DNA from 2 places in the Thioalkalivibrio sp. ALE22 genome. Region 1 is predicted to be linked to the other one. Evidence: riboswitches for the same ligand, from Rfam matches in the RefSeq annotation. Region 1 holds a riboswitch; the other holds the start of a gene.

Region 1 (3,403 bases):
TGCGCTGTACGACCCGGCGCATGTGCGCCGTTACCGCGGCATGGACGGGGACTAAGCGGCGGCGGCCCCGATCTTCCGCAGGCAGGGGTGACTCCGGTGGGTGTTGTGGGGCACTGGGCTTTTCGCCTGCAAGCAGGTTCCCACATCGCCAGGAACCTGTAGGAGTCTGCTTGCAGGCGAAGGCGGTTTCTTCTCGATCAGGACCACGGAAAGGGCCGCCGTGAGGCGGCCCCTTGGTTCCCGCCCGGTTTAGCGGCGGCGGTAGTGGTCGTGGCAGGCCAAGCAATGGTGGCGCACGCCGTTCAGGGCCTCGGTGGCGCGAAGCTGGAAGTCTTCGTTCTCCAGGTCCTCGGCCGCCTCGACCTTGCGCTGCAGTCGTTCGGCGGCCTCGCGGTAGGCTGCCTTGTACTCGGAGAACTCCGGGTCCTCCCAGGCCGCGGGCAGGGCGCCGGGTTCGCCGCCCCGCGCCGGGGTCTCGCGAGCGAACCAGGTTTCGATGTCGGCGGCTCGGCGCGCCAGTTCCTCGGCGAGGTCGGGCAGGCGCTCGGCGAACGGTGCGTCGTAGCGCAGGATCTGCTCGATGCTGCGGTAGGTGGCTGAGGTGCCCTGCATGCTTTGCTGGCGGAAGCGCTGGAAGGCCTCGGTGGCGTCCACTGTGGCCGGGTTGTCCATCGTCTCGCTGTAGTCTTTGCCCCAGGGGCCGGGCATGGGGAGCGTCACCTCGTCGCCATGGGCGCCGGTGGCGGCAAGCAGGAACAGGACAAGGCCGGCGATCCGGAGGGCCGGTGTAAAGGGGGGTCGAGTCATGTCGGATCTCCTTTCCAGTGTCAGAAGCGGAATTGGTGCTGCAAGTGCAGCTCCCAGTCCGAAGTGCCGGCGTCGCGGTCCAGCCACATCAATTGGGTTTTTTGTCGCTGGCCGCGGTGGTACCAGTTGAGGCCGGCGCCCCGCTCGCGCTGCCAGCGCTCGTCGGTGCCGAGGTCGTTGCCGGCGTCGTGGCGCAGCACAGCGTGGCGCGCGGCAACCTCGAGCCCCTCCCAGGGCAGTGCCTGAGCCAGCTCGAGTTCGGCGCCCAAGTCGTGGTAGGAGGGGCCGTGATCGGGCGATACGTCGCGGCGGAAGGCGGCGAATGAAATGGCGGTGCGGGCAAACTTGACGACGCTGTCGGCCGTTGCGGTGACCCAGTCGGCGCGTTGCTGATTTACCTGGTTCTCCCGCCCGCGAGTCCAGTCGCGCAGGTGATTGCGGTTCGCCGCCTGCAGGCCGACGCCGTGGGCCACTGTATGCTCGACCGGCTTGCCGACGGTCGTGTTGTCGCGTGGAAGGGTGCCTACCGGTGCCCAGGCCCCCCGAGCGCTGAACAGGTGGCCGGAGGTGGACGGTCGGTCATCCCGCTGGTCAAGGCGGCCGCGACCATCAAACACGCCGATGGCCCAGGCCCGGTCGTCGCTGTCGCCCCCCAGTAGGGTGACGCCGGTATCGCGTCCAGCCGGGACCTCGAACTGATTCCCCGCGATGCTCAATTCGGTGAACAGCCGGTTGGGGCCACCGATGTCCCTCGGCAGGCCGAAGGGTACGGTGAACTGGCCGGCGCGCAGGTCGAGGGACTCGGTCAGTGCGTATTGGAGCCAGACATCGCGCATCGAGAGCTCGCCGCTGCTGAAGTCGGGCTGCAGGCGAAAACTAAGATCGGGGTGGAAGAGGGTGCCCGTCGTATCCAGCCAGGCGCGGCGAAAGTCGAATTCGGTGGTGGTTCCCTCGTCGCCCCGCTCGATGGCGTAGCGGCCCTGGATGAGCGGGTCCAGGGTGATTGCGAAGCCGTCGGCTTCGCTGCCGAACTCGAACTGTGCCTGGAGGGGGGAAGCCCCGCCACTGGCGATCAACAGGCCGAGAAGGGTCGGGGCCGGAGCCAGGAGTGGCGGCCGGCCGGGTCGTCGGGTCGGTTTGTTCAAGGTCATTCTCCCTGGGACGCACACCCCGTGCGCCGTGGATGGAACGACGCTGGGTGGGCCAGGGGAGGTCGGGGACTATAGACACAGCAAGCCCGACCCGACCGCTTGCCCGCCGCAGCGTCAGGTTTCCTCCTGGCCGGTCTCCGGACTCGTGAAGCGGGCGGGGGTGCCCGGGCGGATCGCCTTCCCACACCGAATTGCGGCGCAGTGGTTGTTGATCCGTTGTCTTCACCTACCGTTGCGGGGGCAGTGCCGGCATTGCGAACGGCAGTTCGCGCACCGGCTTCCCGATTATCCCCGGCGATGGAACGCCAGGGCACCTGGAGGCGGGGCGAAGGGTACTGGGGTGCAAACAGGCTGGCAAGAAGAGCGTTTGATGAGCGACCAACCGCAGTGATTGATCTGGATCAACGGGAGCGCTGATTTCGCTGGTCGATCGAATACCGGGTCGATAGGGTGGGATTCAGGTGATTTGGACCGAGTCTATATCGGTCTTCGCCGACACCGATCCAATCTCAGGGAGACTTTGCCATGATCCGAGGTTCTTATCTTCGCAGCGCCATCTTTTCGGTCTGCACCGCCCTGGCGCTGGGCGTGGCCGCGCCCGCCGTGGCGGATACTGATTACTCGCAGTATCGCGACGTGTTCGAGCCGCTGCCGGCGCTGCCGCCGATCCCGGCGGACAACTCGATGACCAAGGAGAAGATCGAGCTGGGCAAGATGCTGTTCTTCGAGCCGCGCATCTCCAGCTCCGGCGTGATCTCCTGCGCGACCTGCCACAACCCGGCGCTGGGCTGGGCGGACCGCATCCCGCGCGCGGTAGGCCATGACGGCCAGGTTGGCGAGCGCAATACCCCGACCGTGCTGAATTCCGGCTTCTTCACCGCGCAGTTCTGGGATGGCCGAGAGGACGACCTGGAGGGGCAGGCCCTGGGCCCGATCCAGGACGCGATCGAGATGGCGATGCCGCTGGAGGATGCGATCGCCCGCCTGGAGGAGTTCAATGAGTACCAGGAGAAATTCGAGGCCGCCTATCCCGACTATGACGGCGACAACGTGATCAATACCGACCACGTGGCCAAGGCGCTGGCGACGTTCCAGCGTACGCTGAACACCCCGAACTCGCCGCTGGATCGCTGGCTGGCCGGGGATGAGGGCGCGATGAGCGAGCAGCAGATGCGCGGGATGAAACTGTTCGCCGACAACGGCTGCGTGGCCTGTCACCGTGGGCCGGCGCTGACCGACAGCAACTTCCACCGTATCCAGGTGCCGGGTTCGGAGGACGAGGGCCGCTACCTGGTCACGGGTGAGGAGAGCGACCGGTTTGCGTTCAAGACCCCGACCCTGCGCAACGTGGCCCTGACCTACCCCTACATGAACAACGGGGAGACCGCCACGCTGGAAGAGGCGATCCGCATCATGGGCGAGGAAATGCTGGGGCAGGACTTCAG
Region 2 (3,403 bases), on a different contig from region 1:
GTCGCCCCGCTCACCCCGCGCACGTCCAGGGCCTCCGTGTCCCGACTGACCAGCATCCCCACGCCCGTGCGGGCACCGTGCAAATCATCCGTCTCCAGGGCCCGCGCGACCACCTCGGCGTGTTCGTCCAGGCTGCGCCAGCCGATCGCCAGGGTCAGGATCGCCAGCGACAGCAACCAGCCCCAGGCCAGCGACGCCCCCAGAGCGGCCAGCGCCACCCATGGCAGGACCAGCGCCGCGAGCAGCAACGCCCCGCGCAGGCGACTGGGCGCATGCCAGCGGGACTCGGCCCAGGCCGCCAGCCGACCAAACCCGGCCAGCGGATGGAATCGCCGCGGATCGCCGAACAAGCGATCCAGGATCAGGGCGCCCATCAGGATCAGGAAGGCGCTCATGCGCTGTCGGATCCGGTCCGATCGTCCGCCCCGTTTCCGGCGCCTGCCGCATCCGGGTCGGCTGCCAGCTCGCCGGGCACGCCCCAGCGATCCTGAAAGACCAGTTCTTCCAGGGGCCGCCGGCGATCCCAGCCCGCGGTCTCCAGCATCGGCCGGTCGTAGAAACGCTCCACATGACCGAGGCACAGCACCGCCATCGGATAGCCGCCCTCCGGCATGTCCAGCTGCCGCGCCAGCCAGTCCGGATCGAACAGCGAGACCCAGCCCATGCCCAGCCCCTCCGCGCGGGCCGCCAGCCACAGGTTCTGAATCGCGCAGGCCGCCGAGCACAGGTCCATCTCCGGGAGCGTCCGGCGCCCCAGCACATAGCGTTCGCGGCCGTCGGTCAGGGCCACGACCAGCAACTCCCCCGCCTCGCGGATCCCTTCCAGCTTCAGACGGTGCACCTCCGCCGCGCGCTCCCCGCAGGCCTCGGCGGTGCGGGCCTGCTCGTCCGCGGCGTGGGCATGCAGGGCCTCGCGCAGGGCCGGGTCGGTTACCCGCAGGAAGCGCCAGGGCTGCATGTACCCGACGCTGGGGGCGCGGTGGGCGGCCTCCAGCAGCCGGCGCAGCGTAGAGCCATCCACCGGATCCGGACGGAAATGGCGCATGTCGCGGCGTTCCCCGATCACGCGATAAACCGCCTCGCGCTCGGCCGAGGCGAACGCGTTCGGATGCTCTGCTGTCGGTTTGGGGTCTGGGTTCGTCATGCGTTTCCGTCGGGGCGACGGCACGGCGAAACCACGAAGGAACGGGCACCGCAGATGGTGCCCGTGCCCTCGATCGTTGCCCGCCGCACGATCGCAGGATGCGTCATCACCAGGCCGGTCTCCGGGCTCGCGAGCGTCGGCGGCTGCCGATGCCACAGACGCCTTCCCGTGACCCGTGGGGGCACAGTGGCCAAGCCTGCGGTGTGGTTCGCCGCTCACTTACCGTTGCGGGGGCAGCGCCGGATTTGCACCGGCTTCCCGTTTCACCTGCGCATTGCAGGCACCTGATTCAAGCCGCCGTATGATACGCGTTCGGCGCGCCCCCGACCAATTTGGGCACCAAACCATCTTGCCCATGCTGCTATGATGAAACGCTTTTGCGGCTTGCGCGCACTACCGCAGACGTCCTCCATTCGACCTCGCAACAGCGCCACAACCACCGGATTTTTATGAATTTCAAGACCCTCGGACGCTCCTCCGCCCTGCTCGTCGCGACGTTGCTTTGCACCGCGCCGGCACTGGCCGACCCGGTCTCGGTGACCGACGATGACGGTCACGAGATCCGGCTGGAACAACCCGCCGAGCGTATCGTCAGCCTCGCCCCGCATATCACCGAGGTGCTGTTCGCGGTCGGGGCCGGCGACAAGCTGGTGGGCGCCACTCAGCACAGCGATTTCCCGCCGGAGGCGGAGATGCTCCCCCGCGTGGGCGGCTACAGCCGCATCGATATGGAGCGCGTCGTGCAGCTCGATCCGGACCTGGTCGTTGCCTGGCGCAGCGGAAACTCGCAATCCCAGATCGAACACCTGCGCGAGCTCGGCTTCCACGTCTACGTGTCGGAGCCCCGCAGCTTCGACGGCGTGGCCGCCAGCATGCGCCGCATGGCCCAGCTCGCCGGCACCGAGACGCAGGGCGACGAGGCGGTGCGAAGCTTCGAGGAGGCGATCGACACCCTGCGCCAGGACTACGCCGAACGCGACCCGGTACGCCTGTTCTATCAGGTGTGGGAACAGCCCCTGATGACGGTGAACGACGACCACCTGATCAGCGAGGCGATCCGCCTGTGCGGCGGGGTAAACGTATTCGGCCACCTGGATCGCCTGGTCCCGCGCATGGATCGCGAGGCGGTCATCGAGGCCGATCCGGAGGTCATCATTGGCGGCGGCATGGGCGAGGATCGCCCCGACTGGGTCATCGCCTGGACGCAATGGGAGGACATGACCGCGGTCCAGCGCGACAACCTGTTCTTCATCCCGCCGTCCCTGCTGCAGCGCCATACCCCGCGCATCGCCGAGGGCACCCGCCTGATGTGCGAGGAGCTCGAGCGGGCCCGACTCCGCCGGGTGGACTGACCCCTCGTGACCCGCGCCTTCCTCCTTGCCGCCGCGGTCCTGCTGCCGGCGTCGCTGCTGGCGGTGCTGATCGCGCTGGCCTTCGGCAGTGTCGCGATCGCGCCCGGCGACCTGCTGGCGGTGATGCTCGGCGAGGGCAGCCGCCTGCACGACACGCTGGTGCTGGAGCTGCGCCTGCCGCGCGCCCTGGCGGCCTTTGCCGCAGGCGGGTTGCTGGGTCTGGCCGGCGCGCTGATGCAGGTGCTGCTACGCAACCCGCTGGCCGACCCCTACGTGCTGGGCCTCTCCGGCGGCGCCTCCGTCGGCGCCCTGCTGGCGATGCTCGCGGGCCTGTCGATGTTTTCCGTCTCCCTGGCCGCGTTCGCCGGTGCCCTGCTGTCCACGGTGATCGTGTTCGGCCTGGCGCACGGTACCGGCAGCTGGACCCCCACGCGCCTGCTTCTGACGGGCGTGGTGGTCGCGGCGGGCTGGGGCGCCATGATCAGCTTCCTGCTCGCAGTCAGCCCCACGGCCGAGCTACCGGGCATGCTGTACTGGCTGATGGGCGATGTGTCCCACGCGCGAAACCCCTATCCCGCCTGGATCCTGCTGGTGCTGGTCGTGTTCCTCGCCCTGCCGCTGGGCCGCACGCTGAACGTGCTCGCGCGCGGCCCGATGCAGGCCGCGGCACTCGGGGTGGCGGTGCGCCCGGTGGAATGGAGCATCTATGTCGCCGCCGCGCTGATCACCGCGACCGCAGTCATGCAGGTCGGCGCGGTCGGCTTTGTCGGGCTGATCGTGCCGCACATGCTGCGCCTGGTCTTCGGCAACGACCAGCGCGTGATCCTGCCGGCCTCCGCGCTGGGCGGCGGCATCCTGCTGACCCTGGCCGACACCCTCGCCCGCACCATGATCGCCCCGGAGCAGT

What was found. Region 1 has a riboswitch for cobalamin ahead of F793_RS0109725 (porin). Riboswitches for the same ligand answer to the same signal wherever they lie in the genome.
Region 2: linked by a shared signal. The riboswitch ahead of bluB (5,6-dimethylbenzimidazole synthase) and the one ahead of F793_RS0109725 (porin) in region 1 are both predicted to bind cobalamin.

Annotation. Positions count from the first base shown of each region.
Region 1 is NZ_KB906507.1:65,610-69,012, forward strand. It holds gene cobM (precorrin-4 C(11)-methyltransferase) at 1-55, shown strand, start outside; gene F793_RS0109720 (cytochrome c) at 250-807, opposite strand; gene F793_RS0109725 (porin) at 828-1,958, opposite strand; cobalamin riboswitch at 2,069-2,291, opposite strand; gene F793_RS0109730 (cytochrome-c peroxidase) at 2,484-3,403, shown strand, end outside.
Region 2 is NZ_KB906500.1:251,914-255,316, forward strand. It holds gene cbiB (adenosylcobinamide-phosphate synthase CbiB) at 1-395, opposite strand, end outside; gene bluB (5,6-dimethylbenzimidazole synthase) at 392-1,144, opposite strand; cobalamin riboswitch at 1,239-1,447, opposite strand; gene F793_RS0102875 (cobalamin-binding protein) at 1,594-2,496, shown strand; gene F793_RS0102880 (iron ABC transporter permease) at 2,503-3,403, shown strand, end outside.